One region of the Paenibacillus sp. FSL H7-0323 genome, then DNA from elsewhere that is predicted to be linked to it. Evidence: predicted binding sites of a transcription regulator. Region 1 holds the regulator's gene; each other region holds the start of a gene.

Region 1 (8,283 bases):
TACTGCCGCTCAGATGATTGTATGGCTCACTCAAAGTGAATCAGGGGATGATGAAGAGCTGAATTTAAGCGGCCGGGGCGGTGACTTCTGGGAGACGGTGGCAAGCGATACCGATTCCTGTCTGGGCCGTTCTTGTCCTTGGTTCCGCAAATGTTATTATCATAGGGCCAAGCATGAAGCTGGGATTGCTGACGTGGTTATTACGAACCACTCCAAGCTATTCGCAGATGTTAAGGCTGGGCACCAGCTGCTTCCGGCTTACGAGCATCTTGTCATTGATGAAGCACATCATTTAGAAGATGTGGCTGGTAAACATCTTGGCATGCATATGAAGCATTTCACTGTGGCACACACATTATCGCGACTGTATAAAGATAGCCGAAACGGACAGCTTCCTGCTCTGCGTCAGATATTACAGTCGTCAGGCAGTGAAGAGGCTTCAGAATGGAGCGGAGTCATCGATCGGATCTACCCGGATCTGCTTACCGTCAAAGAAACCTGGGATGCACTCAGCGACAAGCTGTTCAGCCTTTTGCCGGAACGCAGTGATGCAGGGGCAGGGGAAGCGGGACAACTGGTTATGCGGTTGATTCCCGCCCGTAAGCCGAAGGATTGGGATGAATTGGTTGCACTAGAGAACACTATGAATCTGACGTTAAGCGACATCATCCGTAAGGGTGATAAAATGCTTAACGAGATGCGCGACCAGGAAAGCCAATCCTCAGCAGACAGTCTTGTTACTGATATTAGCGGTTTATTTAAGGATTTGGCTTCCATCCGTGAGCAAGTAAGATTCTTTATGGGGCTGAATGACGATAATGTAGTATATTGGCTGGAGGCAAATGGAAATTACCGCAGCAAATCACTGCAGATGTATGCCGTCCCTGTGGATGTTAGCAGCCAGCTTAAAGAGTTGTTCTTCGATAAGAAAAAAAGCATCGTGCTTACCTCGGCGACGCTGTCTGTAGATAAGTCTTTTCAATTTATGATTGATAATCTCGGACTTAACGAAGCTGCGGAAGAAGGACGTCTAATGACCTCACTTCTTCCTTCTCCCTTTAAGTATCGCGAGCAGGCACTGTTAGTTATACCGCGTGATTTTCCTAGTGTGAAGGGCAGTGTGGGCGATGCTCGATTTGTCGATACACTCGTACAGTCATTATCGGAAGCTGCTAAAACAACACGTGGGCGGATGCTGGTTCTGTTTACTTCTTATAAAATGCTGCGTCAGGTATATGATCCGCTTAAAGAGGCTTTGGCCTCACAAGAGATTACGGTGCTTGGTCAAGGCGTGGAAGGTGGCAGCCGGAGCAAGCTGATCCGCCGCTTTCAGGACAGTGCAGCATCCGTATTGCTGGGGACGAGCAGCTTCTGGGAAGGTGTAGATATTCCAGGTGAAGCACTGACTTGCCTGGCCATCGTGAGACTTCCGTTTCAACCACCGAATCACCCGTTGGCGGAAGCGAAGTCGGAGTTATTGCAGGCCCAGAAGAAGAATCCGTTCATGAAATTATCTGTTCCTCAAGCGGTTATTCGTTTTAAGCAGGGATTCGGAAGACTGGTTCGCACGGCGCAGGATCGCGGAATAGTTATTGTTTATGATACAAGGGTTATTGAATCTCATTACGGGAAGTATTTCCTTTATTCATTGCCTGGTCCCAAAATGGAGCATATGCTTACTGATCAAATGGTCCCTCGCATAGCGGAATGGCTAGAGGATGGCGGCGCTTCTTAAAACGCTCGTCTTCAGTTTAGCTCCTCCTTATCCTTAAGGGCGGTGTGTTACAGTACCGTCCTTAATAAGGAGAGGTAGACGTTTGAATATGGATTTTCACAAGAACATTACTATTTTTAGGAGGAAAAATATGAAATCGGATAAAATATCAGAAGCCGTTGTTCGCAGACTACCTGTGTACTTGCGTTTTTTGAATGATCTCCAGAATCGCGAAATATTAACAGTTTCCTCTCAGGAACTTGGACAAAAGCTTGATCTTAATCCCGCACAGATTCGTAAGGATTTAGCATATTTTGGTGACTTCGGCAGAAAAGGTATCGGCTATGATGTAACGTATCTTATTGAGAAAATCCGTCATATCCTGAAGCTGGATCAACAGCTTAATGTAGCTTTAGTTGGAGCAGGTAATCTCGGACATGCCTTGTCTAATTACAATGCATATCTCAAAGATACTATGAAAATTACGGCTATATTTGATTCGTACGCTCCTAAGGTTGGACGTAAGATCAACTCCCTTACTGTGCAACCGATGGATGAACTAGGCAGCACAATTCGTGAGCAAGGTATTCGCATTGCCATTATTACCGTACCTGATTCAGAAGCTCAAAATGTAGCAGATATCCTCATTTCTTCTGGGATTGAAGCAATTTTGAACTTTGCCCCTGTGATTCTGAAGACACCACCGAATATCCGGGTGCATGCAGCTGATTTTACAACTGATCTGCAAAGTCTTGCTTATTACTTGCGGGATGGAAAGGAAGAAAGTGAACATGAACAACAATAAAACGATAATTAAGGGCGGGTATTTTCTGACTCCGGGAACGGATGAGCCGGTTCTGAGTGGATATATGACTATTGAAGATGATTTAATCACTTACATAGGAAAAGAAGAGCCTCAGATGGAAGCTGGAGTGCAAGTGGTTGATGGCAGCCGTCTGCTGTTCATGCCTGGACTTGTAAACACACATGGTCATGCGGCGATGTCTTTGCTGCGTGGATATGGAGATGATTTAGCGCTACAAGTGTGGCTTCAGGAGAAGATGTGGCCAATGGAGGAAAAGTTCTCCGGTGATGATGTATACTGGGGAACCTCCTTATCTGTATTGGAAATGCTGAAGGGTGGAACTACGACCTTCCTCGATATGTATGATCATATGGACCGAGTAGCCGAGGTAGCTGAGTTATCAGGTATCCGTTCCGTATTGATGCGTGGTGTGATCGGGTTATGTCCAGAGGATGTACAGAATCACAAGCTTGCGGAAGCGATTTCTTTTGCCCGTAACTGGCATGGAAAGGCTGACGGTAGAATTACTACTATGATCTCGCCACACGCCCCTTATACTTGCCCTCCGGACTTCCTGGTTAAGTTTGTGCAGGCAGCGCATGATCTGGATTTACCGATGCATACGCATATGTCCGAAACGAAACGTGAAGTGGAACAAAATGTGGCGGATTACGGGTTGCGTCCTGTAGCTCACTTAGAGAAGCTTGGCATGTTTACACGTCCCTCGATAGTTGCACATGGTGTTCATTTAAATGATGAAGAGATTGAGATCTTGGCTCGCCATAATGTGGGTGTATCTCATAATCCGGGCAGTAATTTGAAGCTGGCTAGCGGAGTGGCTCGGGTTACTGATCTTCTAAAAGCTGGTGTGAAGGTGTCTCTTGGCACGGATGGCGCGGCAAGCAACAATAACTTGGATATGTTTGAAGAGATGCGGCTTGCAGCTCTCATTCATAAGGGTGTCAGCGGTGATCCAACGGCTGTTCCAGCTCCAGAGGCTCTGCGTATGGCTACAGAATATGGCGCGCAGTCCATCTTTTTAAATAATGTAGGCAGACTTGCTGTAGGGATGAAAGCAGATTTCATTGCTGTTGATATCGATCAGCCGCATTTGCTGCCACACACAGATCTGTTGTCTCATGCAGTTTACTCTGCTAGCGCTAAGGATGTTGAGCATGTGTGGGTGAATGGTAAACAGGTCATCAAGCATGGACAATGCTTAACCCTGGATGAGGAAGCTATCCGGCGTAAAGCGCAAGAAGCCTTCGAAGGTTTATTGAAGCGTTAAGTCTGGAGAATAACGAATAAATAATAGGCTGCGACTTTTTGCTTTTAGCAAAAGTTGCGGCCTTTTGTGTATTTTTAAGGCTGGGAAAGCTAGAAAATTATGAAATTTTGGATAAACGCGCGGGTGTGTTATATAATCAAAAAAGATATATTACTAGAAAGGGAGCTGTACCTTGAAGAAAAGGAAAAAATGGATCCTCCTGGGGTCAGTTCTGATTCTGCTCCTGGGGTTTGGACTTATCCAGTTCTATGCCTATATTATGAAAGATCAATGGAACGAGCGTGATATCGCTAAGGATGTTGCCAAAACCAGAGCGGGTCTAACACAGGTAACCAAAGCACAAAAATCGGTTTGGGATGAAAATGCAGTGTACTGGGTATTAACTGGGAAAAATGAAGCCGGGACTGCTCTTATGGTCTGGGTCCGCTTTACGGTAGATGGAAAATTTGCTGAAGGCGACGACGCAGTGTTTGCTGAGGAACTAAGTAAAGGAACCTCGGAAGCCCAAATACGCGGCATTATCAAAGCTGATCTTCCGGACATAACGATTGAACGCTTGCTGCCGGGAGTATATAACGGAGAGTATGCTTGGCAGCTTTTTTATAAACAGAGCGGTCGGTATTATTATCAATTTTATCGCTTTTCGGATGGGTCCCGAATGGGCGAAGGTTACAGTTTACCTAAAAGTTAAGCTGAACATAAGGAAATTAAGGGTGGCATAGTAAACAAGCGAACTTATTATAAGTTCGCTTGTTTACATTTATTTGATGTACAAAAGTGATATACTAAGTGATATACTGAATGGGTGGTTATCACCGAATATTCCCTTAAATTCACATACGAAAATAGGCCGATTGATTAAAAATCAAGGCCGATTTTGTCGAAAGTGAGGAATTTATTTGGTATTGATGGAAATATTTAAAAAATTAAATTTTAAATATATTCACATTTATTTTGAAATTAGTATATACACCTGTGATATACTACTACTTGTAATTAGAACAGCAATAAGAGACTTCAGTCTCTCTGATGAGCTCTCAAGTAGCTATAAATTATTATAATGAGCTTTATATTTTGTCATCTTTGAGAGGAGGACGTTTCTTGAAATTACGTCTTGTACCTGTGCTGATAACGTCTCTACTGTCGGCTACTCTATTGTTTGGTGGCTTCTTTTTGTATCGTCAGTTTGCAATGCAGGAACCACTTCAGAAGATTGTATCTCAATATGAGGGCGTCAATAATTCTCATATCAGTATTAACCGCAATGAGGTCACTTTGAAACTTGATCTCCAGCCAGGCACGAAATTACGTGAACTGGTTCAGTACGTCTCCCAAGAAGGAAAATCGATGATTGATGGACGTACACTAAAACTTGATGTAGAACAGAACTCCAGTGAACTGCTGGATGAATACTGGGATAAAGCGATGTTCTCTGTAGCCGAAGCCATGGAGAGCCGTAAATATACACTTATACCCACAGAACTTGATGGACTCAAAGCGCAATATCCGCAATATAAAAATGTGATAGCCTCAACAGAAATTGATGACAATAATGTCTATGTAAGCTTGAGTAATGGAAAAGAAAGCAAATTTATTATTTTGCCGCGTAAACCTGCGACATTGGGGGTATGGAATAATGCCTAAATACCTTAAAGAAATTCTAATCGGATTTATTCCTGTCTTGTTTATTTTTATGGCTTTTCTAGGCATTAATATATTCCCGATTGTAATTGCTGCTGGGATGCTCACGGCCTTACTTATCATTGCTCATTTAAGAGGCGGACTTGCGGTAAATGCAGGTGCCGGGAAGAAACGCAAGAAGGATGGACCTTCAAAGCTTACTTTTGAAGAAATTGGCGGGCAAGACAATGCAAAACAGGAGCTTCGTGAAGCGTTGGATTTTTTGATCCGGCATGAGGAAATCAGCAAATTCGGGATTCGGCCTTTGAAAGGGATTCTGCTTACAGGCCCTCCAGGAACAGGTAAGACCCTTATGGCTAGAGCAGCAGCACATTATACAAACTCTGTATTTGTGGCAGCATCAGGCAGTGAGTTTGTAGAAATGTACGTAGGTGTCGGTGCCGGCCGTATCCGCGATTTGTTTAAGGATGCCCGTACCCGCGCCCTTAAGGAAAACAAGCAAAGCGCTATTATTTTCATAGATGAAATTGACGTAATTGGCGGTAAGCGTGAGGGCGGACAGCAGCGAGAATATGATCAGACCTTGAATCAGCTGTTGACTGAGATGGACGGGATCTATAACAACGAAACACCACGCATTCTACTGGTAGCAGCCACTAACCGTAAAGAAATGCTTGATTCAGCATTGCTGCGTCCTGGCCGGTTTGACCGTCATATTCAAGTGGACATGCCTGATAAAAAAGGCCGCAGATCGATTCTCGAATTGCATGCCAAAAATAAGCCGCTTCATGCCAATGTGAACCTCGACAAAATTTCCGAAGAAGCCTATGGTTTTTCCGGTGCTCAGCTCGAAAGTGTTATGAATGAGGCAGCAATTTATATGATGCGTGAGGAATTGACAGAGGTTGAGCAGCGGCATCTGTCGATGGCGATTGACAAGGTTATGATGGGGGAAAAAACGGACAGAGAAACTAACCACGAAGAGAAAAAACGTGTGGCGATCCACGAATTGGGACATGCCATTATGGCAGAACTGCTTCGTCCGGGAAGTGTCAGTCAGGTTACACTGACTCCGCGGGGGCAAGCCCTTGGTTATGTACGTCACAATCCTCAGCAAGAGCAGTATCTGTACACCAAAGATTATCTCGAAGATCAGATTATGATCGCACTTGGTGGAGCGGCTGCAGAAGAAATGTATTATGGCGGACGAAGCACAGGTTCACGTGGCGATTTTGATCAGGCCCTGAATATTGTCGAAACCATGATGAAATCCGGATTGACTTCGTTGGGTATTGCCAAGCTGGAAATGGTTACCACTGAAGAGCTTATGAAGGAAAACAGTAAAATATTGGACGAGTTGATGGTACGTACTCACGACCACCTTGAAAAGCAACGAAATGTATTTGATTACTCCCTTGACATTTTAATGAAGGAAGAAGTGCTCTCTGGAGAGCAATTTCGATGTCAATTTCGTGACAGCGTGCGTTTACCAGCATAAATATTTATGCTGGTTATTTTTTTTTACTTTTCAGGCATGCTAAGATATCATTATATGTCGGGCTTTATAAATTTTTGCGACAGACAAGGTACAATACAAAAGTATAGATACCTGAAAGGATGGAGACTTTTTTATGAATTTCAAGAAAATTGGTGTCATCGGCGGTGGCACAATGGGACAAGGGATTGCCGAAATGCTGGCAGCCAAGGGCCTGGATGTATTGCTGGTGGAGAAAACCCCTGAGAAACTGGACTACTCCTACGAAATGATCGAGACAAGTCTAGATAAGCAACTGGAGAAATGGGCGATCACTCAAGCTGAGAAGAAGCTGATTCTTAGCCGCATTCAAAAAGTGACACATTTCGCAGAGCTGAGCTCTTGTGACATGGTTATCGAAACAATCGTTGAGGATTTAGAAGAAAAGAAAAAAATATTGAATCAACTGGATCAAGTATGTCCAAACCACATTATTCTTGCCAGCAATACGTCAACACTTAGCTTGACTGAACTTGCAAGTTCTACAATGTATCCGGAACGCGTGATCGGAATGCATTTCATATACCCTGTAGCTAAAGTGGATCTTGTTGAAATTGTACGCGGTCTGAAAACTTCAGATGCTACTTTTGAAGATACAAAATCCTTTGTTGATGAAATTGTTGAGAAAAAAGGTGTAATGATTTATGAATCCCCAGGATTTGTAACATCACGCCTCATTTGCTTGTTTATCAACGAAGCTATGCATGTACTGCAAGAGGGCGTTGCCTCCGCACAGGATATTGACGATGCTATGCGTATTGGTTATCAATTCCAATATGGACCGCTTGAAATGGCTGACAGATTTGGTCTGGATTCGGTTCTTGCTGCACTCGAAAATATGTTCCGTGAATATGGTGAGCTGAAATATCGTCCTTCCACGATCCTTAAGAAGATGGTGCGTGCAGGACAATTGGGTATGAAATCAGGCGAAGGCTTCTTCCAGTACGACAAGGATGGTGACCGTATATGAATATTCTAGTAATTAACTCCGGTAGTTCTTCTTTAAAATATCAATTGTACAATATGGCTGATGAATCCGTTTTGGCTAAAGGTTTGGTGGAACGTATCGGGATGGATTCCTCCATTCTGAACCATAAACCTACTGGTAAAGCTGAAGTAACAGAAGTAAGTGAAATTTTGGAGCATAACACAGCGATTCGTAAAGTTCTAGCTTGCCTAACGGATAAAGAGCATGGCGTTATTGAATCCATTAAAGAAATCAATGCTGTGGGTCACCGTGTAGTACATGGTGGTGAATTCTTCAAAGCTTCCGCACTTGTGGACGCTGATGCCAAGACTAA
Region 2 (8,283 bases), 3.1 Mb from region 1:
ATCCATGTCCTCAGCAGGCCCGCCATTCAATAGCGCTTCAATGATATCGGCTGCCCCATCCAATAATGCACTATCTACCTGGTCAGCAGAAAGTGCCTCCCTCAAGCCACCATTTCTAGCACAAATACAGGCTAAATATTCGTTCATGACGTTGTTGTGGCATCCTTGCCGCAGCAGCCAATCTTTTATCTCCTGACTAGCAGGGTCAAGTCTCTCGACGATATGTATTTTCCCCCATCCATGAACCTGTTGAGCCAATTCAAATAGAACTTGATTGCTGTCTTCCATTCCATTATGAATCGCAACCACGGCATAAAGCGTAAATTCCTCATGTCTCCCCAACGTTAGAAGCAAATCCTTAACTTGCTCGTTTTGAAAAAGGCCCAGTAAGGCAATCCCGAATTTGACGACATTTCGGTGCGCCGCATTCTCCGCTAACCATTTCGCTTCATGGAATACGGAGTCCGGCTGTATCCCGGGCTGCTTGCGTACCTCATCCAGAACGACATCCATCATTCCTCCTATATCTGTCTTCACAAGCTTAGCATATAGGGCTTTTCTTGTTGAATTCTTAGGCTTTCTGGATTGCTTCGCCAGCAGGCGAACCAGCTCTCTTGCCTCATCCGTCATCTTAGCAGGTCCGGCATGATGTCCAAAAGCTCCATCCAAACCGCCCGCTACCCATCTGAGTTTATCACCGGACCAGAATTCTTCGTCATCCGGCAGCGATCCGTCCACGGATTCTCCTTGTACCTGAATATGGGAGTAAATGGAGGGCCTGCCCTCCCAAAGCGGCCGTTTAGCTCTATCGAAGAAAATAACCATCGTTCACAACACCTCTTCCTATAATTCCTTCAATAACAATCAGAACAGCTCGATGATTTTTTAAACGGCTGCATTATCGTATCAGCTTCTGTATCTATATTTGCTTATTTTGGGAGTAATGAACATGGTGAAAGTATTACAACTGGGCATATATTTTTCACATTTTATCCAATTCCCTCTAGCGCATGACTGAGAACCCCCTCCAGTTATTGCTTCAATTTGCTCTGGGACATGTAATTCCACTTTCTATAACAAAACAGAGGACAGGCTTGTTGGCTCCGGGTTTGCCCCTTCTCCATACATCCGATCCTCAATCTCTTCACTTCTTTAGCCCCGCCCTGCTCCTTGCTTCCAAATTTATCGAGCAACGCACAGAATTTATTCCATAGATTCAGATTAAAAAACGATTAGTGATCTGCCCTTTACAGAAACCGATCCCTTTCTTGTTTTACGGTCCTCCTTCTCTAAATTCATACAAAAACCGAGAAAGGCACTTTATTTAAAAGTGTCTATTTCTCGGTTATAGTTTATTCATCCGTTACGTTAACTAGCTAGATTGCTCTTCCATCGCTCTAATAGATTCATCCACCTTCACCATCATGGAACATTCGACTCTTTTGCGGAAGACGTCACAGCTGAAATCATAGGTTCCGACCAGGGAACCCGTCGCGTGCAGTGCATTGGCAGGACAACCACCGCTGCAGTAGAGTTTAGCCCAGCAGTCCTTGCATTCCGGCTTCGAGTAGCAGTTGCTCTCTTGGAATTGACATTGCAGCTCAGGTTTTGTGATGCCATCCCAGAGGTTTCCCATGCTGTATTCTTCATCCCCGACGAACTGGTGACAAGGAAAAAGCTCTCCCCAGGGGGTGACAGCAAGATATTCGGTTCCTGAACCACAGCCAGTAATTCTCTTCTGGATGCAAGGTCCTTCCGAGAGGTCAAGCATGTAGTGATAAAAGGTAACCCCCTTGCCCTGCTCATCACGTCCAATCATTTCCTTGGCGAGAATTTCGTACTGGTTGTAGATCTCCGGCAGGTCCTCCTCGGTAAGTGCATAAGGTTCCTTTGGATCACAGATGACTGGTTCCATCGAGATCTTGTCAAAACCAAGGTCTGCGATATGAAATATATCGTTGGTGAAATCGACATTATTACGCGTATAGGTTCCTCGTACATAGTACTCTTGGTCTCCGCGCTTACGAACGAATTCCTGAAACTTCGGAAGAATATGATCATAGCTGCCTTTTCCGTTAACCGTTTGGCGAAGCCGGTCATGAACCTCTTTTCTTCCATCCAGGCTTAATACGACATTGTACATTTCCTGATTTAAAAACTCAGTGACCTCATCGTTCAGCAACATCCCGTTCGTCGTGAAGGTGAAGCGGAACTTCTTTTTGTATTCTTGTTCTTTGCTTCTTGCATAAGCTACGATCTGTTTAACCACTTTCCAGGCTAAAAGTGGTTCCCCGCCGAAAAAGTCAATGTCCAGGTTTCGATGATGACCTGAGTTTTCAAGCAGATAATCGATAGCTTTTTGTCCAACCTCATAGCTCATGATTGCTCGATCTCCGTTGTATTTCCCCTGACTAGCGAAGCAATAGTCACATGACAAATTACAGGTATGCGCAACATTGAGGCAGAGTGCCTTGACATAAGTTTTTCGTTTTTTTAAATCGAGCGAGAGGTTCTCATACTCATCTTTTGTAAAAAGCTGTCCATCATTTATAAGCGCCTCGATATCCACGATGGTTTCTCGAATGTCGCTCTCGGAAATGCTGGAATCATCTTTATATTTATCCAACATTGTTGTCACGATTTGATCGACAGAAGTTTTCTCATAATCCGCTATAATTTCATATGCTAGGTCATCAACAACATGCACCGAGCCACTATAGGTATCGAGCACGATATTGTATCCGTTTAGTTTATATTGATGAATCATACTTACTAATCAAGCTCCTTTTGCACACAAGTAGAAACGGCTTCGCCATCCTTTAGGGATAGTATCCATTTCTTAAAAATAGCCGCCCATCAGCAGAGCAATGGGCGGTAAAATTCCGAATCCTATCTGTTCATTGCATTTTCACACTTCTGGTTTGCAACGCCGCAGGAAGTTTTACAAGCGGACTGGCAAGAGGTCTGGCATGCGCCGCATCCGCCGTGTTTTGCGGTATCCATCAGTTTGCGGGTGCTTAGGGTTACGATTCTTTTCACGATAAATGACTCCTTCTGTAATTTCTTGTGATCACTTTCACTTAATTTCCATGGAACATCGTAGCAACATCACGCAGGTACGTCTATGATGCCTGTCACCTAGCAGAGCAGAGAGGGGTTAAACATAAGCATCAACACTAATTTTCGTGCAGTCTTTCATGCTTGTGATCGTAGGATGCGGCAGCGGGAACCAGAGTCAGAGCAATGCTAAAAAAGTGAAACAAAAAAGAGACGGCAATGATGCCATCTCTTTAACAACATTTTTTCTCATACTTGTCCGTAAAGTCCAATAAATATAAGGATTTCATAGCACTGTATCCTTCCTTACCAGTAGAGCGACACTCTCCACATGCGTGGGTGGACAATGTGAACAAACTTATATGAGGAGCCCTAAGACACTTCCAGACAGTTTATCTGCTCTTGACGCCTTAGTTCATAAAAATATTTCACTATTGGATGCTTTAACTTCATCTTCTCGCTCATGTTTAAAACCCAACCGTTTTGATAGAAGGCAACTCCGAGCATAACATCTATGGCGTGCTGCAGAGGGACGAGAATGGCCCTCCTATCCATAACCGAACGGATGCTTTTTGTACTCTAAGGGGCTTGAGCCGACTCTATTTTTAAACACACGACTAAAATAGTACTGGCTCTTATACCCTACCTTCACGGCCAGATCCCCGATTTTGATATTCGGCATTACGTCATCCAGAATCTCCTTCGCCTTCGATATCCGAAGCTCGGTGACATAGTCAAGGAATGAAGCACCGATTTCTTGCTTCATACGCTTACTAAGATAGGTTTGGTTGATATGAAATAGTGCTGCTACTCGAGTAATAGACAGCTCCGGATCCTGATAATGACTGTCAATATACTCGGTCACTTTTTGGATAAGCACTGTTCCATCCCCTGTATACCCGGGAAGCTCCCGCTCCTTATCCACCCTGTCTTCATGTGAATGCAAAGGATATTTTACCTGAAGATGCTCATCGATCCGATGAAGCAGCTTGTTCAGATCACTCTTCGGCACAGGTTTCAATACATAATCGAATGCTTGCAGTTGCACGGCTTGACGCGCATATTCAAAGTTATCGTACCCGCTGATGATGACAACCAGAACCGACGGGCAGCGTTCGCGCAATATATTCATCAGATCGAGCCCATTCATATTCGGCATGTTGATGTCCACAAGACATACATGTGGTGGGGCTTCCTCCACCATATTCAATGCTTCGTTTGCACTTTTCGCTTCTCCTGCAACCTCAAAAAGATACGGACTCTCCTCAATGTATTGTCGCAAGCCTTTGCGAATGATCGTTTCATCATCGACGATGACAATCTTCCACATCTTCATTCCACTCCCCGTCCAAAGGTATTCGAATGACCATAACGGTAATCCCATCTTCGCTCTTCACTGCAAGGCCATATGGCACCCCGTAAGCTAGTCGAATGCGATGGTTTACACTGTATAGCCCAAAGCCTGTGGCAGAACGATCATATGCATCATCAAGAAGGGCTTGATTTATCTGCTCAAGCTTCTCTTCCGGAATCATAACCCCATTATTTTCAACCTTAATGACCAAATCATCGGCCTGTTGATATGCTGTAATCGAAATTTTGCACTTTTGATCCCCAAGTGGCTTAATCCCGTGATAAATCGCATTTTCCACCAAAGGCTGCAGCATGAAGCGAACGACTTGGCACTGAGCAAGCTTTTCATCATATCGAAGCTCGTAGTCCAGAATCTCCTCATATCGCACACCTTGAATATGAAGATAACTCTCGACATGGTACAACTCCTGATCAAGCAGAATGTAGGGACTGCCTGTTCCAAGCCCTAATCGGAAATACGCGCTAAGCGCTTCCACCATCTCCACCACATTGTCTGCTCCATGTTCCGTTGCCATCCACTGGATCGTATCCAATGTGTTGTATAAAAAGTGCGGCTTGATCTGCTCATGAATCAGTCTGAGTTCCATCTCCTTTCGGTCCTGCTCCACAGCGTATAATTGAACAAGCATGTCATTGAAGCTTCGTCCAAGATCGCCGATCTCATCCGAGCGCGTAACATCTGCACGTATGGTTTGGTTGCCGTTCTGCACATTTTCCATTACCTGGCGAAGCGACTGAATTGGACGAATAATGGAAGAAGCAAGCAGCAGCAGAAAGACGATAAACGCACTACCGATAAGAATGCCTACCAGCAATGCAGTCCGTTGGGTTTTGATCACCGCTAACGATAGACTTGAATTCGGTACTTTGAGTACTAACTTCCAGCCTTCCACATTTTGAATTGGAGCCTCAAATACACTCATGTTCTTCTTATCTGCTGCATCCTCTGCTCCATCTCCTTCACCCAGCTCTCTGCAATCGACGATAAGCTGGCCTGACTGGTCATATAGCATTACATCTTGAGCAATCTCCTTCATCTTCTTGACGGAGACGGCTGCGGCAATATAAGCTACCTCATCATTCACCGATGGATTCACGCGATAGAGAATAACGACGATTTCGGCTGCATTCGCTTTGGACACGATCGGATTGCTCACCACATAATTGGAATCTGAATTCAGCAGTTTTCGATAGTAGGGTCGGTTTAGTATCGAAAAAGGCTTATCCCTTGCTGACCAGGAATTTCCGTGAATATCCACCACGCGTATGGATTCGTACTCTACTTGCTTCTTCGCCTCGAACTTATCGAACTCTTGCAGCAATTCATCTCGTGTCCAATGATGGTCCGAAGCTAGAGAAGCAAGCATGTCTATCTCTCCAATGCGCTGATTAAACCAATAATCAATCTGGTCGCTGCGTGCAGTAACCACTTGCTGCGTTAAGTTCTTATTCAAAGGGACAACCGTATGGTTCATCTCCAAATATATTGTTACAAGCAATGCAACGAACAGCAGCAAGAAGCAGCCTCCTGCGATTAACGTAATTTTTAAGTGAATTGATTTCATTGTAATCATAGCCCTTCACAATATCCGTTTCTTACATGCCCGAAAAAGACAAAAAAACACTAATCTGTGCAAATACATAATGCTGTACTAAATCTATAATAGGTCTTGTGCATATTTTCACATGAAATAACATTCATGTCTAGGCCAGAGATAAAGGATTTGCCCAGCAAATCTTCCTCTCCCTAGTGTATGTAACCAATCCACAACAGAATGAAGGAGATATTATGCGAACTCACACGAAAAAGCTGTTATCTATTCTACTAGTCCTCAGTCTTATGTTCACGCTTGCTGCTTGCGGCAGTAAAGATGCAGAGCCCGCTGCAGATGCAAACGGAGTTCAAGTCTTTGAAGGAGTTGGGCAAGGTAAACATGGCGATATTAAAGTACAAGTCTCCTTATTAGATAACAAGATCACTGACATTAAAGTAACAGAGCATAAGGAAAATGAAGTACTTGCAGAACCTGTTTATACGCAGCTCAAGCAAGAGGTCATGGCAACTAACAGCGCAAAAGTTGATGCCATTAGCGGATCTACAGTTACAAGCAAAGGATATCTCGAAGCCATTCAAGATGCCATTACGAAGTCTGGACTTACCCTTGTCGCTGGCGCTGCAGTCAGTGGAAGCAAAGACAAAGAAGAAGCCGAGCAAACCTATGATGTTGTCGTCATCGGTGCCGGGGGTGCTGGCTTTAGTGCGGCTATCGAAGCGAAGAGCGCTGGAGCTAATGTAGTTCTGCTCGAGAAAATGCCAGCTGTTGGCGGCAACACATTGATTTCCGGTGGTGAGATGAATGCGCCTGACAACTGGGTTGAACGTGCTCTTGGCATCACAGATGACACGGCTGACTTGTTCTATAATGATACGATGAAAGGCGGAGACAACCTCGGGGATCCAAAGATGGTTCGTATTCTTGCCGACAATGCTCTAGCATCTGCCGAATGGCTGCGCGATGATATCAAGGTAGAGTTCTTACCTGATCATCTGTTCCAATTTGGTGGCCATTCCAGAAAACGTGCGTTGATTCCTGTAGGTCATACAGGTGTTGAATTGATTACTAAGTTAAAAGCCAAAACAGACGCTGATCAAATCACGATCAAAACGAATATGAAAGCCGAAACCTTGCTGAAGGACGAAAGCGGCAAAGTAACAGGTGTAACTGCGACTTCGGGTACTGGCGACAAAATCACATTCCATGCGAACAAAGGCGTCATCATCGCTACCGGTGGTTTTGGATCCAATGTAGAGATGCGTAAGAAGTATAACCCTACAATGGATGAAAAATATATGACTACCGATACACCAGGATCTACAGGTGATGGTATCGTTATGGCAGAAACGATTGGCGCCAAACTGACAAACATGGAGAGTATTCAAACGTATCCAATCTGTAATCCTGAGACAGGTGTTATTTCTCTGGTTGCAGACTCCCGCTTCGATGGTGCGATCCTGATTAACCAAGAAGGCAAGCGCTTCGTTGAGGAATTAGAACGTCGTGACGTTATTTCTAAAGCAATTCTTGCCCAAACGGGTGGATATACGTATCAATTATGGAATCAAGGCATTGAGGATATCGGTAAAACGATAGAAGTTCATCAAGACGAATACGATCAACTCGTTAAACAAGGCTTGCTCTTTAAAGCCGATACGATTGAAGAGGCCGCTGATTTCTTTAAAATTGACGTGAACACTTTGAAAGAAACGATTAATAAAGTAAATGATTATGCGAAAACAGGTAAAGACCTTGATTTCAAACATCGCGGTGGATTGAAATCTCTTGAAAAAGGCCCTTACTACATCGAAAAAGCTGTACCCTCCGTTCACCATACAATGGGCGGCTTGGTGATCGACGAGAAGACTCGCGTTTTGAATGAAAAAGGCGAAGTCATCCCTGGGTTGTTCGCTGCAGGTGAAGTAACAGGGGTCATTCATGGTACAAACCGTCTTGGCGGTAATGCCATCGCTGATATCTTCACATTCGGCCGGATTGCAGGCAAACAAGTTGTAGCAGAGTAATCTTATTTTTTGTGTAACTGCTCTACTAATAAGTTATCCTTAAAAATGTACAAGATAGTTTGTAAAGTGCAGGTTGACTCTAACTTTCAAGCTGCCCTCTATGACATAGCAAACCGCCCTGTTCGCAACATTGCGAACAGGGCGGTTTGCTATGTATTCGTGTCATCGGCATGAAAAAAATAAGCACTGTGATCAAAAGTGTGACCACGATGATCTTCACGATTTTTTTATGGTGGAGCCTAGGGGCTACGCTCGTCTAACTCGCTGCTCTT
Region 3 (8,283 bases), 2.5 Mb from region 1:
TTCCTCGCCTTTAGCTACAGCGCCAATTAATTTAGAAGCAAAACCAAATATAGAGGTAAGTGATGCTGTATAACGTATAAGTATAATAGGCCCCTCTTGGGTATCCACAAGCAACGATCCGCCGCCTACCCCGCCTACTACCCGGGCATCAGTAATATTCGAGACTAGAAGCTTTGAGACCAGTTTCCCGTCCGTTCCCCAAACGGAAATCTCCTTCTCAGTCAATACAAGCCACTGCTCACCGAATTGCCCATCTTTCATTAAATCGGATACAGAGTGAAATAAAGGTTGTTCTGTAAGCTGTATTTCTATAGACTTGGGAAGTTTATCAATAGATGTCATACATTTCTCCCCTTTCTTTACCCAACTATTTACTCACATATATTTACAGTGGTAAAGATGAAAAAATGATTATAATTGTTTTGTATGGTAATTTAAACAAATAAAAAGACACCTCTAAAGGTGTCTTTTTGTATTACTTCCTATGGTACTGACTATACGCTTATTTCAAAGCTTTCCATACCCAGTTCTCTACTTCTGGCAAATCAATACCCTCTTCACGAATGAATTGGTGATGTTTCTTAACGATAGCATCCATTTCATCTGCGATCGCTTTATAGTCGTTAGCATTAGGCAAGCTCAGAACAGCTTCCTTCGCCAAGTCAAAGCGGTCCATTTGATTCAATACGCGCATATCGAATGGTGTTGTGATATCGCCATTCTCGCGGTATCCGTGTACGTGCAGGTTATGGTTATGGCGATCAAAGAACAAGTCTTTAATCAGACCTTCATATCCATGGAAAGCGAAGATAACTGGTTTATCTTTTGTGAAAAATTGATCAAACTCTTCGTCAGATAAGCCACGCGGATCTAATTTTTGACTTCTCAGTTTCAACAAGTCTACCACGTTGATATATCTAATTTTAAGGTTCGGCAGTTTTTCATGCAGGATAGAGATGGCAGCCAAGCTTTCGATAGTTGGTTCTGTACCTGCAGAAGCAAAGACAACATCAGGCTCTCCACCTTGATCGGTGCTTGCCCAGTCAATAATCTTCAGTCCTTTATCCACCAGCTCTTGTGCTTCATCCGCACTGAACCATTGTGGACGAGGATGTTTGGAAGAAACAATCAAGTTAATTTTTTGACGGTCATTTAAGACGGTGTCAAAGACAGCCAGCAAGGAGTTGGCATCAGCCGGCAAATACTCACGGATAAATTCTGGTTTTTTATCAGCCAAGTGACCTAGCAAACCTGGATCTTGGTGAGTGTAACCATTGTGGTCTTGTTGGAATACAGTTGAAGTTGCTACCACATTCAATGATGGAATATCCGCACGCCAGCTTTGATCTGTTGCTTTACGTAGCCATTTGAAATGCTGAGTAATCATCGAATCCACGACACGCAAGAAAGCTTCATAGCTTGCAAAGAAACCATGGCGACCTGTCAATACGTAACCTTCAAGCAAACCTTCTGCCTGATGTTCAGACAATTGGGAATCGATAACACGGCCATAAGAAGCTAGGAATTCGTCATTCGGCTCAATCACTTGATCCAACCATTGACGTTTCGTCACTTCAAAGACAGGTCCCAGACGATTGGACATTGTTTCATCCGGTCCGAAAATTCTGAAATTGCGGTTCTCTTCGTTCAGAGAGATAACATCTTTCATGTATTTACCCAGAACGGCCATATCTTGTGCTATTACTTCACCTGGTTTGGAATTATCAAGTGCGAACTTACGGAAATTCGGTAAGTTTAGATCTTTAATTTGGTTGCCAGCATTAGTAACTGGGTTCATTCCCATACGTCTGTCGCCAGTTGGCAGAATCTCAGCAAGTTCAGCGTTCAGACGACCATTGTCATCAAATAATTCTTCTGGTCTATAGCTGTTCATCCACTCCAATAACGCTGGAGCATGCTTCATATTTTTTTGATCCACTGGAATCGGCACCTGATGGGCACGGAAAGAGTTCTCATTCGGAACACCATCCCATTGCTTTGGACCCGTCCAGCCCTTAGGAGAACGGAAGACCAACATTGGCCAAACCGGACGCGTCAGGTCATTGTTGTCACGTGCATTCTTTTGAATCGCTTCAATTCTTTCAACGATGGTATCAAGCACCTTAGCCATTTCCGGATGCATTAGATCAGGATTTTCGCCTTCAACGAAGAACGGTTCCCAACCCATACCTTTAAAGTATGCAGTAATTTCTTCTTTGGATTGACGAGACAGAATCGTTGGGTTACTGATTTTGAAACCATTTAAGTGCAAGATCGGCAGAACTGCACCATCAGTAACTGGATTGATGAACCGGTTGGAGAACCATGAAGCCGCTAATGGGCCAGTTTCAGCCTCTCCATCACCAATAACAACAGCGGAGATTAAATCTGGATTATCCAGAATTGCACCTACACCATGGGATAGAGAATAACCTAATTCGCCACCTTCGTGGATCGATCCAGGTGTTTCAGGGGCAGCATGGGAAGCAACTCCACCTGGGAAAGAGAATTGTTTGAACAATTTCTTCAGGCCTGGGATATCTTGTGTGATTTCCGGATAAATTTCAGTATAGCTACCATCGAGATAGGAGTTCGAAACCATAACCTGACCGCCATGACCAGGGCCCTCGATGTAGAACATATTCAAATCATATTTAGTAATGACCCGATTCAAATGGGCATAAATAAAGTTCTGGCCTGGAATAGTTCCCCAGTGTCCAATGGGCTTAATCTTTACGTCTGCTTCTTTCAGCGGTTCTCTTAACAACGGATTATCTTTCAAATACAGTTGACCTACAGAGATGTAGTTAGTTGCGCGCCAGTATGCATCAAGCTTCTCTAAATAAGTTTTTGATGAGTAATCAACATCCATGGATAATACCATTTCTTCCACTCCCCAAAATTTTTTCTGTGTCTACATTGCCGTAATTTCTTCCACAAGTACATCATACCGCCGCGAAAAATTAATTCAACCTTTTCAACAAATGATACGGTCCAATTTTGTGAAAATATGAACATAGTATGAAATACAGTGTCAATTGTCTGTAAAAATACGTCAATATTAATATATATGTAAAAATATGGACTGAAGTTTGCGGGGGTATTTGCTCCTTATCCTTCATCTATTTTGCGCAAAACAAAAAAAATAAGACCGAGAAAAATTCCCCAGTCTTACTTTTAATGAACGGACACAAAGGTATTAAATTTTAAGTATTTATAGTGGAAGCGCATATGGGAGAATTCAAATGGCGTGCCATTATCTAAAAAGAAAATCCCTTCCATAATGCTTACTGGCTCATTTGCCTGCAAATGCAGCAGCTCTTGATCCGTAGCCTCAGAGGGTTCTGCGGATATCGATAAAAAGGATTTGGTTACCGCCAGATTTCGTGAATCCTCCAAATAATTAAAGATAGATCCTTCAATAATGGTCTGATTTAAATTCTGCACGATTTTGATTGGGATATAACCCGTTTCAATCATAAAGGGTTCATCATCAAAAAGACGTAAGCGAATGATTTTGTAAACAAAATCATGAGGGCCTAAAAACAGATCCCGTTGTAGTTCTTCCGTTGGTGGAATGACCTCAAATTTCAAAACTTTAATCTTTGGCTTCTTCCCATTCATTTGAAAATTGTCGGTGACACCTAAATTAGAGCCTTCGTAGTTAAAAATAGATTCATTTTTTATGTATAAAGGATTTATAAATGTCCCTGAGCCACGCTTTTTAAAAATAATGCCGGCATTTGCCATTTTAGTCAGAGCACTTTTAATAGAACTACGACTCACTTGATAAGTTTCACTAAGCGTTCGTTCATCCGGTAATTTCATATCGGGAAACTGCCCAGCAAAAATTTTCATTTTTAAGTCATCAATAATTTGTTTGTAGACAAACTGTGTCATGAAGTACTCCTTTTCAGGTCGATACAAGTTTTATTTCAATCTTTACTATAACATAATAACCAGACGTTTATAATCTATCCGGCCAGCTTATTTACGTCGGCGATTTGTCATGCGATTGTACATCACTAAACCGGCAATGACCATGCCCAGCGTCCCCATACTACTTGCTGATTCAGCCTGCATACCAAACAAAATGCACAGGTTAGTGACCAAGCTTTTTGTAAGTACAGCAACAATAATTAACATCAACGGGCGCCAAATGTTGTATCTTCTCATCCAGGCAACACTCCTAATCCAATTTTCTCAAACTATTGATCGATTTCATCTATTATATCACAAGATAGTAACCGCATTCATTTCCTATAACCGTAAAGAAATCGAAGCCGATCAGCATTTTTTACTTCCCTCTATCTTTTTCTGTATTCTAGCCTAGCGAACGTGACGTCTATGTGTCATATTCGCTTTCAATTCCTCAGCTTCTCCTATCCGTCAATTACGCCTTTATTCGACTTTTGGTCTGGACTTATCCTTTTTCACGGATTATAATAACGAATGCACACCAAAAGACGAACATTAAGGCGGAAATCATGAGAAATTATATGCAAATATTCCTAGGCACTTCATTTTCTAGCCTATCCCCAAAAGAAATACAAATTTTAAAGGATCATCTCTTCTGTATCAATTCGGATGGGATGATAGAAATGATCGTTGCACCGGATCACCCCGACTATCAACCCTTGCTTGATGCTTATCAAGGTCAGGACAATTTTCATTTATTAGCTGAAGGCCAGTATTTTTTACCCGGCTTTATCGACCTGCATGTCCACGCGCCACAATGGGCTCAATCTGGAACTGCATTAGATATCCCGCTCTATGATTGGCTAAATACTTATACCTTCCCACTGGAGTCTAAATTCTCGGACCTGGCTTTTGCAAAAAAAGTCTACGATGACGTGGTTGGCACTTTGCTCGCAAACGGAACCACTACAGCACTTTATTTTGCAACGGTGCATAAAGAGGCCAGTCTATTATTGGCTAAAATATGTGCGGAAAAAGGACAACGTGGACTCGTTGGAAAAGTGGTTATGGACGATCCGCAGGGAAATCCTGAGAATTACCGCGACTCCGACACCCACACCGCACTAGTGGATACGGAAGAATTTATACTAGCTGTACAAGAACTCGCTAAATCTACTAAACAAGGCGTTTATCCAGTAGTGACACCAAGGTTCATTCCAAGCTGCACTAATGAGGCTTTACAAGGCTTGGGAGAACTAGCCGCTAAATATGATACGTATGTGCAATCGCACTGTAGTGAAAGTGATTGGGCACATGGTTATGTGCAAGAACGGTTCCAGAAGAACGATGCTTTTGCCTTGCATGATTTTGGTCTGCTCAGTGATAAATCTGTCATGGCACATTGTAATTTTTTAGATGAAGATGATGTGAATTTGTTTGCAGAGACAGGAACAGCTATTGCGCATTGTCCGATATCCAACGCGTATTTTGCCAATAGTGTCATTCCGATCGCTGACTTCCATGCCAAAGGCGTTGAGATTGGTTTAGGCTCTGATATTTCCGGAGGTTTTTCACCTAGTCTCTTCGACAACATTAGACAAGCCGTTATGTCTTCAAGAATGCTGGAGGATGGAGTGAATCCCTCACTTTCTGCACAAAACCGCGGAGTACCCGGATCGCGAATTACGATCCATGAATCCTTTTATCTTGCTACCGCTGGCGGCGGAGAAAGCTTAAGCTTACCTATCGGCCGGTTACTAGAAGGTTATGCATGGGATGTTCAAATAATCGATACGAAAGTACCCTCGGCGAAATTGCCCGTCTTTGATGAGAATGAAGATTTGCAAGATATTTTTCAAAAGATAATGTATCTGGCTAGACCTGAAAATATCCGTGAAGTCTGGGTACAGGGTGAAAAAGTTCATTCGCGTTAAAGATTAATTAAACTAGAAAACTTAAGGTGGGCATCGGAGTGAAAACACAAGTAAACGTACAAGAGCAAGCACATTTGGAATCACAGCTACTAACTGTCCTACCCGATGAAAAAGTTTCATTTAGTAAATCCGTCATTCTCGGCTTTCAACATGTATTGGCTATGGATGTCTATGTAGTGCCATTCCTTATTGCGATGTTAATCGGCTTACAGCCCAATCAGTCCAGCGCGTTAATCCAATCCACCTTTATTGCCGCAGGACTTGCAACGATTGTGCAAACCTATTTCTGTATGAAGCTGCCTATCGCTCAAGGTCCTTCTTATGTTCCGCTGGGTGCGATCGTCAGTATTTATGCAGCTAGTGGTGGCGGAGAGCTCGGTTGGAGCTCCGTGTTAGGTGCCAGCTTAATCGGGGCCATCCTGGTTATTATTTTGGGTTATGCGGGGATTTTTAATAAAATCGTTAAAAACTTTATTCCGCCTATCGTAGGTGGCACAATCATTTTCATTGTAGGTCTATCTTTATTGCCTGTTGCGATCAGAGATAATATCTACGGAGCCTCCGGGGCTTCAATTAATCAAAATGTATTATTAGCCCTTATTTCAGGTGCTACACTGCTTATTTTTGTGGTTCTCGGTACTTTGTTCCGTAATAAAGGATCTGTCTTCCGAATTCTTTCCGTAATGATGGCGTTAGTAGTCGGATGTATTTCCGCTAATATTATGGGCGTTTTAGATTTCTCAGCGATAAGTAGTGCCAAGTGGTTTAGCATGCCGCGGATCGCTTTTGTCGATTTCGGCTTTTCCTTCAACTTTTCAGCTATTATCACCATGGTTATTATTTATATCGTGCTGCTGGCTGAAACAACAGGCACCTGGTTTGCGGTCAGCAATGTAATCAATAAACCTTTGACAGACAAAAATATTAACCGAGGCGTAATTGGAGAAGGAATTGGCTGTCTTATTGCTTCTGTGCTCGGTTCGACTCCTGTTACAGGTTATTCAACTAATGCAGGGATCATCTCCATTACAGGTGTTGCCAGCCGCCGGGTCTTTCTCGCTGTAGGAGGATGGTTTGTCCTCTTTGGTTGTTCCGGTAAACTCGCCGCTTTGATCTCTTCCATTCCATCCGCTGTAATCGGCGGCGTCTTCGCCATCATCTGCGGCATCATCGCAATTAATGGTGTGCAAGTAATGAAAAATGTAACCATCGGCGAAAAAGAAATGTACATTATTGCCTTACCAATGATCATCACCTTGGCTTTGGTACTCATTCCTGGTGACTACTTGAACTCTTTGCCTACATTCGTACAGTATTTATTAGGCTCACCTATCCTAGCTGCTTCATTGGCAGCAATCTTATTGAATAAATTATTACCTAGTGGAAAATAGAACATAAAAAGGAGCAGCCTCTTATTGATCCTTTTTTATCCCCGCGAATAAGCCGAGCTTTGTATGCTACCTTCTGGAATTCCTTAAACAAAAGACACCCATCGAGGTGTCTTTTGTTTAAGGACATGATTATTTTTTACTTGAGTTCATCCATAAAACCGCCTTACCATATGACCTCACAATTTTAATACAAATATCCATATGTCCCTTGATTATATTTAATAAACTAGGATTCCTCCAAAATAACGGAGATTATCAACGCATTGAATTATTCCCTGAAATATATTATGATACGTTTAAACAATTAAACATTATAACGGAGGGAGTTATGAACGAATCTAATAGTAATCAGAAGGCGATTCATATTTTCGAGAATTTAAGCCCCTATTTCCAAGGCTTGGGAGATCCTATACGTCAGCAAATCATTGCATTGCTGATCGACAAAGAGAGTATGAATGTGAGCCAAATTGCAGAGCATATCCCCATGTCCCGGCCTACAGTCTCTCATCATCTGAAAATATTACGGCAAGCAGGGCTGCTTAAGGTTCAGAAGAAGGGCACGGAAATGTTCTACAGACTTGAGTTTGACGAAGCGATAGCGCTTATGAAACAACTTGTCCATTTCGTTGAAGAGGAATGCCAGTGCTAATTAATGCCATTAACCTGACTAGCACTTGTCATTCCTATTTTTTTAAGCAATATGTTAAATAACTTAAACATATAAACATTTAAACGGAGGTTGCAGATATGCATAGGAAAAAGGTACTTATTGTAGGAGGATACGGTGCCGTCGGCAGACAAATTGCTCAAATATTACACGATCGACATCCCGATCTCGAGATTATATTGGGAGGAAGGTCACCGCAAAAAGCAGCACCTTTTGAGTCCACACGGGTACAAACAGTCGTAGTTGATAATAATGCGGATGATCCACTGCTTTATGCAGGCGATAATGTATCGCTAATCATCAATTCCGTCAACGATCTGCAGGATCGGCTACTTATGTCTGCAGTTAGAAGAAAAATCCCACTGATCGATCT

The links. The regulator Rex, encoded in region 1, represses fermentation and respiration genes when NADH is low (regulators of the CRP and FNR family bind a similar motif). The targets are predictions, from matches to a motif close to TTGTGAAATATTTCACAA.
Region 2: a site for Rex is predicted at 6,102-6,119, ahead of MHH89_RS25565 (flavocytochrome c). Genes of this name have one in related genera too.
Region 3: a site for Rex is predicted at 3,001-3,018, ahead of MHH89_RS23160 (phosphoketolase family protein). Genes of this name have one in related genera too.

The regions. Positions count from the first base shown of each region.
Region 1 covers NZ_JBBODB010000001.1:2,637,062-2,645,344, reverse strand. The annotation lists gene dinG (ATP-dependent DNA helicase DinG) at 1-1,735, shown strand, start outside; gene MHH89_RS12040 (redox-sensing transcriptional repressor Rex) at 1,866-2,519, shown strand; gene MHH89_RS12035 (amidohydrolase) at 2,506-3,807, shown strand; gene MHH89_RS12030 (cell wall elongation regulator TseB-like domain-containing protein) at 3,980-4,498, shown strand; gene MHH89_RS12025 (hypothetical protein) at 4,909-5,451, shown strand; gene MHH89_RS12020 (AAA family ATPase) at 5,444-6,946, shown strand; gene MHH89_RS12015 (3-hydroxyacyl-CoA dehydrogenase family protein) at 7,080-7,952, shown strand; gene MHH89_RS12010 (acetate/propionate family kinase) at 7,949-8,283, shown strand, end outside.
Region 2 covers NZ_JBBODB010000001.1:5,693,406-5,701,688, reverse strand. The annotation lists gene MHH89_RS25590 (limonene hydroxylase) at 1-825, opposite strand, end outside; gene scfB (thioether cross-link-forming SCIFF peptide maturase) at 1,373-2,767, opposite strand; gene scfA (six-cysteine ranthipeptide SCIFF) at 2,890-3,039, opposite strand; gene MHH89_RS25575 (response regulator transcription factor) at 3,605-4,387, opposite strand; gene MHH89_RS25570 (histidine kinase) at 4,362-5,948, opposite strand; gene MHH89_RS25565 (flavocytochrome c) at 6,221-8,011, shown strand.
Region 3 covers NZ_JBBODB010000001.1:5,110,471-5,118,753, reverse strand. The annotation lists gene MHH89_RS23165 (ABC transporter ATP-binding protein) at 1-342, opposite strand, end outside; gene MHH89_RS23160 (phosphoketolase family protein) at 503-2,884, opposite strand; gene MHH89_RS23155 (GntR family transcriptional regulator) at 3,178-3,900, opposite strand; gene MHH89_RS23150 (hypothetical protein) at 3,988-4,176, opposite strand; gene guaD (guanine deaminase) at 4,488-5,852, shown strand; gene MHH89_RS23140 (uracil-xanthine permease family protein) at 5,891-7,243, shown strand; gene MHH89_RS23135 (ArsR/SmtB family transcription factor) at 7,572-7,892, shown strand; gene MHH89_RS23130 (saccharopine dehydrogenase) at 7,991-8,283, shown strand, end outside.